DNA from 2 places in the Sporosarcina sp. Y1011 genome. Region 2 is predicted to be linked to the other one. Evidence: predicted binding sites of a transcription regulator. Region 2 holds the regulator's gene; the other holds the start of a gene.

The links. Region 2 encodes NrdR, which represses ribonucleotide reductase genes. Its sites were predicted from a motif close to AACACNATATATNGTGTT; they were not measured.
Region 1: the regulator NrdR is predicted to act here: its motif matches at 1,538-1,555, upstream of AC25Y5_RS06870 (vitamin B12-dependent ribonucleotide reductase).

Annotation. Positions count from the first base shown of each region.
Region 1 is NZ_JBYHFP010000004.1:148,855-154,826, forward strand. Features, by position in the region: gene AC25Y5_RS06870 (vitamin B12-dependent ribonucleotide reductase) at 1-1,481, opposite strand, end outside; gene AC25Y5_RS06875 (lipoate--protein ligase family protein) at 1,687-2,523, opposite strand; gene AC25Y5_RS06880 (rhodanese-like domain-containing protein) at 2,685-3,002, shown strand; gene AC25Y5_RS06885 (hypothetical protein) at 3,127-3,330, shown strand; gene gcvPB (aminomethyl-transferring glycine dehydrogenase subunit GcvPB) at 3,471-4,931, opposite strand; gene gcvPA (aminomethyl-transferring glycine dehydrogenase subunit GcvPA) at 4,924-5,972, opposite strand, start outside.
Region 2 is NZ_JBYHFP010000001.1:325,131-331,102, reverse strand. Features, by position in the region: gene AC25Y5_RS01665 (polysaccharide deacetylase family protein) at 1-184, shown strand, start outside; gene AC25Y5_RS01660 (histidinol-phosphatase) at 295-510, shown strand; gene dnaI (primosomal protein DnaI) at 554-1,498, opposite strand; gene AC25Y5_RS01650 (replication initiation and membrane attachment family protein) at 1,500-2,879, opposite strand; gene nrdR (transcriptional regulator NrdR) at 2,912-3,373, opposite strand; gene AC25Y5_RS01640 (glyceraldehyde-3-phosphate dehydrogenase) at 3,527-4,549, opposite strand; gene coaE (dephospho-CoA kinase) at 4,673-5,269, opposite strand; gene mutM (bifunctional DNA-formamidopyrimidine glycosylase/DNA-(apurinic or apyrimidinic site) lyase) at 5,292-5,972, opposite strand, start outside.

The DNA of each region.
Region 1 (5,972 bases), on a different contig from region 2:
GCTAAATTGCAAACGCTGTAAGGTGCAAGTGGTTGTTCACCACATGGGTTCGTGGCTACAACTTGCTGCCCGTAAGCTTTGGCATTCGTTTCATTGTTGGCATTGTCGATGAAGAAAATACCGGGTTCAGCGGCGTACGTTGCACAGATGTTAATAAGATCCCAAAGTGCACGTGCTTTGATTGTTCGGTATACACGAACTGCAAACCCTTGACGCTCCCATTCACGGACATCGCCGACTTTATGCCATTCTTCGTTGTATGTAGCCATTTCTTCCGGCGAGTACTTTTCAACAGCTGGGAAGCGCAGGTCATAATCTGCGTTCTGTTCAACTGCTTTCATGAAATCATCTGTCAATGTGACTGAAATATTTGCACCTGTGAGGAATTCCGCATTTTGTACGGAATAGGTTCCCCCATCACGCAATTTCGTTTCAGCATCTTTCAAGATTGCATCATTGAATCCACCCATACCAGGAATCGTCCGATAGTTCATTATCCCTTGGTACATCGCTTCTTCTTGAGCTGTAAGCGGTTTGAATTTCAGTTTTTCATTTGCTAACTTTTTTATCAATTCATCTTCGGTAGTTTCCACAAGGTAACGGAGGATTCTAGGATTCTGCATTTTTGAGATGATGAATTCGTAAATATCAGGATGCCAATCTGCTAACATGATCATCTGTGCACCACGTCTAGATCCACCTTGTTCGACAAGATGTGTCAATTTAGCTATATCATCGAGCCAAGAAACCGACCCGGATGATTTACCGTTGACGCCGCGTGCAAGTGTGTTACGTGGTCGTAGTGTGGAACCATTTGTCCCAACACCACCACCGCGACTCATGATCTCCATCACTTGTTTGCGGTGATCAGAAATACCTTCACGAGAGTCAGCCACGAAAGGCATAACATAACAGTTGAAGAAAGTCACTTCAGTATCTGAACCAGCTCCGTATAGAACACGTCCAGCAGGAATGAAATTCAATTTCGACAATTGATTGTAGAACTGATCGAACGATTCTTTTCGTCTTGCTTCTGTCGTTTCAACCGAGGCAAGTCCTGTCGCATTACGTTTGGCAATTTGCTCATAAAAAACTTCAAGTGGCTTTTCTAGAACTTCTATCGGTCTTGTAATGATACCTTTTTCCTGCTCAAATGGATTGTCGATCGCTGAACGAAAATCTTTTTCAATCCATATATCTGCTTTTCCACTTTTTTTATCAATTGCAGTGATAAAGCCAAGTCCACGTGCCGGGAATTTCGGATCTTCCTTAACCGTTAGGACGACGAAATCACCAACTTTGAGTGTTTCCTTTTCCGTATCCTTAAACGAATATCTGTCAATCATGACAAGCCGGGATACCCCTTTATGTTCGATATGCATATCTGCTGTAATTGGATGCACTTGCGGGAATTTAGAGATATCCGCATTCAGTTGTGCTTTGTCCAAAATAGGTTCCTGGTGTTTTGAAACAATGACCATTAACGCATCCCTCCTTATGGGATATATTCAAAAAACCAACATGAATTTTTCCGAAGAACACTACATGTTGTGTTAATTATAATACCTAATATACTACATATTGAAACCTGCTTCAATAAAATAGTTTTTACACTAAAATCCAAATGCTTAATTTACGCACTTCGGAACGCTTAATTCTCGATAAATAGCACCAAAGTTACAGATGTTATTTTCTATATGTCCAGTCATCATTCGCATATTTCTTCCGCTCAATTTCCATTACGAACTCGATTTGCTGTTCTGTTAATTCTAATGGTACAAGTTCCATATCAAGCGCTGATTCGAAACCTTTTGAAAATGCATCTGTACATTCCTCAATTGAAACAGAACGGTTTATCAGTTTATCTATCGCTACCGCTTTTTCTGGCAAACTCATACGCATTTGTTCGCGGTGTTCTTCCGTTTTAAAGTTAAAGAGAGAAACCAGTTTGTCCACATCAAGACTTAAAAGTATCGCACCGTGCTGTAAAATGACACCTTTCTGTCTTGTCTGCGCGCTTCCAGCAACTTTCTTCCCCTCAACAACAAGTTCATACCAACTTGGTGTGTCAAAGCAGACTGCACTTCTCGGTTTCTTTAAATCATTGTTCTGTTGTTCAGTTTTAGGAACTGAAAATGATGCATCTAAGCCTAAGTTACGGAACCCTTCAAGCAAACCGCCCGAGATAACACGATACGCTTCTGTTACCGTTTCAGGCATTTCGGGATAACTTTCACTAACAATAACGCTGTATGTAAGTTCGTGCTCATGAAGGACACCTCTGCCCCCCGTTGGACGTCGAACGAATCCAAGTCCATTTTTTTTCACTTCATCCATATCTATTTCTCTTTCGACATTTTGAAAGTAACCAATTGATAACGTAGCGGGTTCCCATTCATAAAATCGAAGTACTGGGCCGATTTCCCCTTTGCTATGCCATTCTAGCAGTGCCTCATCCAAAGCCATATTGAACGAAGCACGACATTTTCCTGAATTAATGAAGTGCCAAACCTTTTTTTTCATTCGAATTCTCCCTCCACAACGAATTTCATTTTATCATTCCCATTGAACAAGTGCCACTCAATCTTTATAATGATAAGGTAGAGAGAAAGGGGAAATTTGTTTTGAACTATTATATCCTAGGGGCCGTTGCTCTTATCGTAATCATTTATTTTGTTGTGACGATGCAACGTCTTAAGAAAGCTGTTACAAACTTGACGCAAGAGCAATTTATCGAAGGTTATCGGAAAGCACAACTAATCGATGTGCGTGAGCCCAAGGATTATGATGCTGGTCATATTCTGGGAGCGCGTAATATTCCGTACTCTCAATTCCGTCAGCGACATAAAGAAATCCGGTCGGACAAGCCCGTTTACTTATACGATCAAAACGGTGGAAAAAGCGCACGTGGAGCCTTACTTCTAAGGAAAAAAGGATATGATCAACTCTTCCACCTGCAAGGCGGTTTCCGTCAATGGACAGGTAAAGTGAAAAGTAAGTAAAAAATAAAGTTCTTCCCCTTGGGAGGAGCTTTTTTCAATACTAGAGTATGGAATGAAGCAGCATATGTCATTAAAGAAAACGATTAACTGAGTTCTTTTTCCCAGTACGCTAGACGGCACTCGCATGCGTGTGGGGTCGTTCATTGCAAATAACACCCCCCAATTAACCCAAGCGAGTAATCCTCCACTCAGCAATGCTACAGGCCGTTTCAACCGCGCTAATGAAGACCAATTGGACGAAACAATAATCCTTACGAATCAGGGACTTACAGAAACAGCGCAAGCTCTTTACAACAGTTATGCAGACGTTGAATGGGAGAAGTGCTAAACCTCGATTTACTCAAGTTATTCCACCACTGACAATGACAATTCTTCTGGCTAGATTTCCCTTTTATAAACCTCCACTTGCTCTAAATACGCCCACGACAAAAAGGCACAACAGGATTTGCTGTGCCTTTTGTCGATTACTTATTGTTTTATATAGCGCAAAACAGGATTACGTGCCGCCTTCGTTTCATCAAGACGATTGATAACTGTTGTATGCGGAGCATTTTGTACGATTTCTGGATTTTCTTCGACTTCTTTTGCAATTTGGATAAGAGCGTCACAGAAAGCGTCAAGTGTTTCTTTTGACTCTGTTTCTGTAGGCTCAATCATCATGCCTTCCTCAACGTTAAGCGGGAAGTAAATTGTTGGCGGGTGATAGCCAAAGTCAAGCAAACGTTTTGCCATATCAAGCGTGCGCACGCCAAGTTTCTTTTGACGGCGACCCGACAGTACGAATTCGTGTTTACAATGTCGGTTATATGGAAGGTCGAAATAAGGCTCCAATAAGCGCATCATATAGTTTGCATTCAATACAGCATTTTCCGTAACTGCTTTCAAGCCGTCCGGGCCCATAGAACGAATATACGTGTATGCACGTAAATAGATTCCGAAGTTACCATAGAACGGTTTAACACGACCGATTGATTGCGGTAAATTGTATTCAAACGTATAAACCTCATCTTTTTTCACAAGAACTGGTTTCGGCAGGTAAGGAATAAGATCCTTCTTCACACCCACTGGACCTGAACCTGGTCCACCACCACCATGAGGACCTGTGAATGTTTTGTGCAAGTTCAAGTGAACTGCATCAAAGCCCATGTCGCCGGGGCGTGCTTTAGACATAACTGCATTCAGGTTTGCACCGTCATAATAGAGTTTTCCTCCAGCAGCGTGAACAATCTCAGCCATTTCAAGAATTTCTTCTTCAAATAGACCTAGTGTATTCGGGTTCGTCAGCATAAGTGCTGCCGTGTCATCTCCTACATGTCGTTTCAGGTCCTCAAGATCAACAAGTCCGTCTTCACCCGATTTTACTGTAACCGTATCGAAACCGGCAACTGTAGCTGAAGCTGGATTAGTACCGTGTGCCGAATCCGGAACAAGTACTTTCGTACGTTTGAAGTCACCGTTTGCTTCATGGTAAGCACGGATCATCATAAGAGCCGTCCATTCACCGTGCGCTCCCGCTGCTGGCTGAAGAGTCACTTCGTCCATACCCGTAATTTCTACAAGATGCTCTTGCAGGTCATACATTACTTCCAGTGCACCTTGAACAGTCGACTCATCTTGCAGTGGGTGAATATTTGCGAATCCAGGATAACGAGCAACGGATTCGTTGATTTTCGGATTATATTTCATTGTACATGATCCAAGCGGATAGAATCCGGAATCAATCCCGTGGTTACGATTCGAAAGTGCTGTGTAATGACGCATAATATCAAGTTCGGAAACTTCCGGAAGTTCTGCAACTTCCTCGCGAACAAATCCTTTTGGCAATAAGCCGGAAAGGTCAAGTTCAGGCACATCCAGTTCAGGAAGACTATAGCCTATCCGTCCTTCTCTAGTAAGTTCAAATATTAATGCCTGGTTATCTTTATGCATGAAGGGCCTCCATTTCCTGCACAAGTGCATCGATTTCTTCTTTCGTACGCTGTTCAGTCACAGCGATTAGAGCATGGTTTGCAAATTCAGGATACGTCAAACCTAAGTCATAGCCGCCGATTATCCCTTTTGTAAATAATGTTGTATTCACTTCTTTAACAGACTGTTTGCAATCAACGACAATTTCGTTAAAATGCGATCCACTAAATTTAACTTCAAACCCGGCTTTTTCAAATGCTTCCTTCGCATAACGTGTTTTGACAATGTTCTGATATGCAATTTCTTGCGCGCCTATTTTCCCAAGTGCAGTCATCGCAACAGAAGCTGCAAGTGCATTCAGGGCTTGGTTCGAACAGATGTTAGACGTCGCTTTATCACGACGGATATGCTGCTCTCGTGCTTGAAGTGTCAAAACGTAACCTCTGCGGCCCTCATCATCCGTCGTTTCTCCAACAAGACGCCCAGGTACTTTTCGCATCAACTTTTTCGTCACTGCGAAATAGCCACAATGTGGTCCGCCGAAAGATTCTGGAATGCCGAACGGCTGTGCATCTCCTACCGTGATGTCAGCGCCTAGCTTGCCAGGTGGCGTCAGTATTCCAAGTGCAAGTGGATTTGATGATACAACGTACAATCCGCCTTTAGCGTGTGTAATTTCCCCGATTTTTTGAATGTCTTCGATTTGACCGAAGAAGTTCGGGTATTGAACTAAAACAGCGGCTGTATTCTCGTCTATCAATTCTTCCAGCATCGCCATATCTGTTACGCCATCTTTTTGTGGAATCGTGACCACTTCGATATTTTGACCTGATGCATAGGAAAGCACTACATCACGAGATTCCGGATTAACCGTCTCGGAAACAAGAAGTTTCTTCCGACGCGTATGTCCAGATGCAAGCGTTCCCGCTTCTGCAAGAGCCGTTCCGCCATCGTACATAGATGAGTTTGCAAGATCCATACCAGTCAGCTCACAAATCATTGTTTGGAACTCAAAAATCGCTTGCAACTCACCTTGCGAAATTTCCGGTTGGTAAGGCGTAT
Region 2 (5,972 bases):
GCCAGAAACCTCTGAAATGGTTAATCGCATTGTATCGGGCGTAGCGAATGGTTCCATGGTATTAATGCACCCCACAAAACCTGTTTTTGAAGGCCTTGAAACCATGATAAACGAGATCAAGGAAAAAGGATATCAACTAAGTACGGTAAGTGATTTAATGAGCGAAAAACGTATTGCTCAATAAATTCCATCAAAAAATAAGAAAGATACATTTCAATGCTTTTCACATTACAGTGATTTCCAATGAATAATAAACTCATTTGAACACATGATATGTGCATGGAGGTGATAATCTTGCCGAATAATAATAACAACAATAACAACAACAATGACAGAAACCAGAACCGAAATACGAATCAAAACCGCAACAATAACCAAAATCCAAACGACATGCGTGAAGAGTTTGGAGCTGCATTTGATGTGGATAAGCTGAGAGATCAAAACAACAACAACAACAACAACAACCAAAATGAGAAACGTACAAATCGTAACGACAGAAATAATAAATAAATTATAAAGAACTGGCACATGAATTTACTCATGTGCCAGTTCTTTATTTTTCTCGTCTATTTTTCCCTTGGAGCCGTACCGGGCTACTAATCATTCGAATCCTTTCCATGATCCGAGCCGCTTTGACTGCTTCTTTTTCTCCGCGCTGTGTATACGTCAGGTGATCTTCAAGTTCAGCGTAATTAAAATTGGAAGTGAAAAAAGTGGGCAACTTTTCTGCCATTCTGAATTGGAGAATTGTTCCTAATACTTCATCACGTGTCCATGCTGACATCGTTTCCGCACCAATATCATCAAGCATTAGCACTTGTGCACCTTTCACAAAATCAATTTTTTCATTAAGTGTGTGATCTTGAATTGATTGCTTCATTTCTCTCAGAAATTCCGGAACGTAAACAGCAACTGTCCGTATTCTACGATTCGCCAATTCATTGGCCAATGCTCCAAGCACGAACGATTTCCCAATTCCAAACGGGCCATAGATGTACAAACCGCGTTCAGGTAATTTTCCAGTTTCATCGAAAACATTCAAAAAGTCTTTCGCAGCACGTACTGCCTTTACTCTACTGTCATCAAAAAACATATCAATATTTTGTAATTTTGCTTCCATAACGTCTTTAGGCATATACATGCTATCAATCATCTTTGTAATATTACGCTGATTGTCATCCATTAACTTGTTGGGGCATTTCATATATTCTACGTCAATCAGCTCGCGGGAGAGTAATAATTTGGGTTCGAAGCCTTTCATGATATTGACACATCCCTCAAGATCGGGACACTTTCCGCAACTGTGGGAAGCGGTGGCATATTCGTATAACTTGCCTAAGCTCCGCTCAACAACTTCGCCATTAACTTCAGTGGAATGATCCGTTAAAAATTGTTGTACCCCTGGACTCTCCATCACTTCTTTTCGCAATTCATCATACCTTGCAGCAAATGCCGGTGATTTCACAACCCGTTTCAGCGTATCGCCAATATGTTCCATTTCAGTTCACCATCCCGTCCCCTGTTACGCCTAATTCCTTAAGTAATTTACGACGTTCTTCATCAATAGCTGAAGAAGACTTAACAGGTACATCTGTTTTTGTTTTCTCTTCATCTTTTTTATAAAACCATTCCGGTACTTTTTCTTCACGTACAGATTTTCGTCTTGGCCCTGATTTCTGTCCTGTATTCTGACCTTCATTTTTCCACTTCACATACTGATCATGCTCACTCCGTGAAATTTCCATTGCGGTTTTCACAGTTTCCACCTTTTTGCTCATCCAATGGGAAGCTATCCGCTCAGCATAACTGGTCGTTATTTTCCCATCATTACGGTAAAGTACGTATTGCAAGAGGACATTGACGACACCAACGGACAATCCATGAGTATTGATTAGTTTTTCGGCAAGCTTCACATCTACCGATACCGGCTCTTTTCCTATAAAATCACGCAGCATCTCAATTGGTGCCGTATTTTCAAGATAATGTACCAATTCTTCTTCTTGCGACAATACTCCTGTTTCAGGCTTAGGCGGTTCTTTCGCATACACTTTATGCAAGACTGGTGCTTCTTTTGAAACGTTCATTTTATAAAATTCAGCAGCTGATTTACGTAATCTGTCCTCTGGCAACATAAGATCTTCATCAAGTGCCATCATAATAACTTTTTGCATATCTAATGGCGTCAGCGAATAAAGGAATGCGAGTTTTGCAATTGATTCCTTTGAAACAGAAGATAATGAAGCTTTAGGGACCATTTGTTCAGATAACCCCGAACGAAGCAGGTCGAAATCAAAGTCGGAATGCAAGAATGGAACACCTTCCGATTCATTCCGCCCGATAAACTGCTGGTCCTCGCCCATATCCAAGCTATGACCCTGTTGTACGGGTGTATACACATCCAAAAATGTACGTGAAACATCTTCAAATCCGAATTCATTAACACTTTCTATCGCAAAACGACTACGTAGATTTCGGTATGCCTGTTCCCCAATTTTGCTAAACAAGAATGTCGACAATAATGGATCTAGAAAAAAAGCTTTGGCATCCAGTGGAGGAAGCAATTCGTAAACAAATAATCTTGCATCCCCATCTTTCTTCTTGTACGTACGCAGCAAACCAATTGCTTCAAGAGAAATCCTTGCCTCGAAAACAGGTCCTAGCGGCATCGTCAAAATGTTCATTAGATGGTAATGATTATATTCACGATCATCCTCCCGCTCCGCATCCGCCCACAATGTCATAAACAGACTCATTGCTCCAGGACCAATCAGTGGCTGATAAAATAAGGTGAGGAGTTGGCGATCATAATCCGAAAATGGCTGCGTTAACCGAATCTTGTATGCATCAACTGGTTGTAGCTCTTTATAAAGTGGTGCCATTGCAACTCTACTTCCTATCTAAATGGGATACGTTATTTTTTAGTTCGCTTTTGTAAGTTTTGCAATTCTTCTATGAAAACCGTGATGTCTTTATATTGGCGATAGACCGAAGCAAATCTGACATATGCGACTTCATCAACTTCAGAAAGTCGTTCCATAACCATTTCTCCTACATCATCGGAATTAATCTCTACGACACCTGCACTTCTCAATTCTTTTTCAATCGAAGTAACAATGTTTTTCAAGTCTTCAAGTTGGACAGGACGTTTTTCACAAGCACGGATTAGTCCTCTGAGTACTTTTTCTCCACTAAATTCTTCACGTGACTCATCCTTTTTCACGACAATCAGTGGTGTTTCCTCAACTTTTTCAAATGTCGTGAATCGGAACGCGCATTGTTCACATTCCCTGCGACGTCGGATAGATTTATTCTCCTCGGCAGGTCTGGAATCGACGACCCGGGTGCCATTGTATTGGCAAGCTGGACATTTCATAAGTTGGTTCCTCCGATTTTTCTTAGATAATAACTTAATTATAACAGAACATGTCCCAAAAAATCAGAATGGAGGGGAAATATCATTGGACAAACCAAAAAAGCGTCCCCCTAATCATATTATATTGATTAGGAGGACGCTTGCTATTTATGATTAAACCAGCGCTTCTTTTTTTAATGCAGCAGCTACTTTTTTCGTTAAATCAACAACACGAGCAGAGTAACCCCACTCATTATCATACCAGGCAAGCACTTTCACTTTACGATTAGCCATAACCATTGTCGAGAGGCCGTCAATGATAGCTGAGTCCGTTGTTGTATTGAAATCGATGGATACAAGTGGCTCTGTCGTAAGACGAAGGATACCTGCCATAGCCCCAGTTGACGCCTTTATAAACGCGTCATTAACCATTTCTACTGTAACATCTTGCTTTAAATCCACAACTAGGTCAACTAGTGAAACATTAGGCGTCGGTATCCGTAGAGACATCCCGTGAATTTTCCCTTCCAATTCAGGAAGTACAAGCGCTAATGCTTTTGCAGCCCCAGTTGACGTAGGAATGATAGATTGCCCACACGCACGTGCGCGACGAAGATCCTTGTGCGGATTATCCAAGTTTTTTTGATCGTTCGTGTATGCGTGTACAGTCGTCATTAACCCATTTTCGATGCCGAATGTTTCGTTGAGTACTTTAGCTACAGGAGCTAAACAGTTTGTCGTGCAGCTAGCATTTGAAATGATATCATGTTTTTTAATATCGAATTTATCTTCGTTGACTCCCATTACAATTGTCACATCTTCATTTTTACCCGGAGCAGAGATAATGACTTTTTTTGCTCCAGCTTCAAGGTGAAGTGCAGCTTTGTCTCGGGAATTGAATTTACCAGTCGCTTCAATGACAATATCAATACCGAGTTCCTTCCAAGGCAAGTTAAGCGGATCGCGGTCAGAAACGATTTTCACCCGTTTTCCATTGACGACAATTGCATTTTCTTCTGCAATCACTTCACCATCAAATGTACCATGATTCGTATCATATTTTATAAGATGAGCAAGTGTTTCTGATGGATACGTTGCATTTATCGCAACAATTTTCACATCTTCTTCTCTAATCATTTGACGGAAAACCATCCGTCCAATTCTTCCGAACCCGTTAATCGCAATAGAAGTAGTCATATATAGATCCTCCAATATGTATGTTATACAATACGTGTTTATTCGCTCATTAGTATAACACATATTAATTCAGAAAAAAGCATATTAACTATTTATTACGTTTTTCATCTATTCAGATAATGGTTATGGTTGCGCATTCCAATCCAATAGTATCGCATCAAGCTGTCGCCCCGTGTGCTCTACTGTCTCATTATTGTGTAATACCGCATCTGCACCCAGTTCCTTTTCTTCCATTGAAAGCTGAGATTTGATTCGTGCATCCGCTTCTTCTTCCGATAACACATTACGCGCAATAAGCCTTTGTTTCTGGATTTCTGGAGTTACGGACACGACTATGATTCTATCCACTAAGGATTGTAGTTTACTTTCAAACAAAAGCGGAATATCCATTATGACTGTATTTGAGCCTGCTAAGACCCAGTGTTCTTTTTGTCTTAGCATCTCTTTTCTAATAGCAGGGTGCATGATTCCATTTAATAATCTGCGCTCTTCTTCATGTCCAAAAATACGCGCACCCAGTTTTTCTCGATTTAGAGATCCATCCTCATGTACTATATCTTGTCCGAATACGCGGACAATCTCCATAAGGACCGGACTCCCCGGCCCCACTACCAGTCGTGCTATTTCATCCGCATCTACTATAGGGTAACCTTTTTTCTTCAGCATAGCGGAAACAGTGCTCTTTCCACTTGCAATACTGCCAGTTAATCCGATAATCATAGCTTAGATGGCCTCCTATCAATCATTTCTGGCATTTTGGACAATAAACGGATGTCCTGCTAGCAATTTTCATACTCTTCGTAGCTGTGCCACAAACAGGGCAAACTTTCCTACCATACATTTTAAGTCGATCCTGCATTGTTCCTGCTTCACCATTAATATTACGGTAATCTGAAATGGAACTCCCGCCTGCATCGATACTTTCCTGTAAAATGGCTACGATTTCATCAAATAATTCGTTTTTCCGTCTTAAGCTTATCCGTTCCGCTGTTCTACCAGGATGAATGTGCATCTTAAACAGCGCTTCTGTTGCATAAATATTTCCACATCCTGATAACACTTGACCATCCATGATGACTTCTTTAATTGGTTTACAAGCATATTTCGGAGTTGAAGCCCACTCAAGAAAGTGAAGGCGCGCTTCGGAAGCGAAAGGCTCAGGCGCCATTTTCAATAGAGGCGGATGATCCGCTTCACATCCGAGAAGCCGTAATTCTCCAAAACGACGAATGTCTGAGTAGACAAGCAATCCTCCATCTTCCAGTTTGAAGATAACGTGCACATGTTTGCGGAATTTCGCTTCCGTTATCTCTTCTACCGTGTTGACAGTGAACCAGGCTCCTGTCATACCCAGATGACTGACCAGGAGACAAGTGTTACTGTTTTTCGTTAAATGAAAATATATATATTTACTTCGACGCGT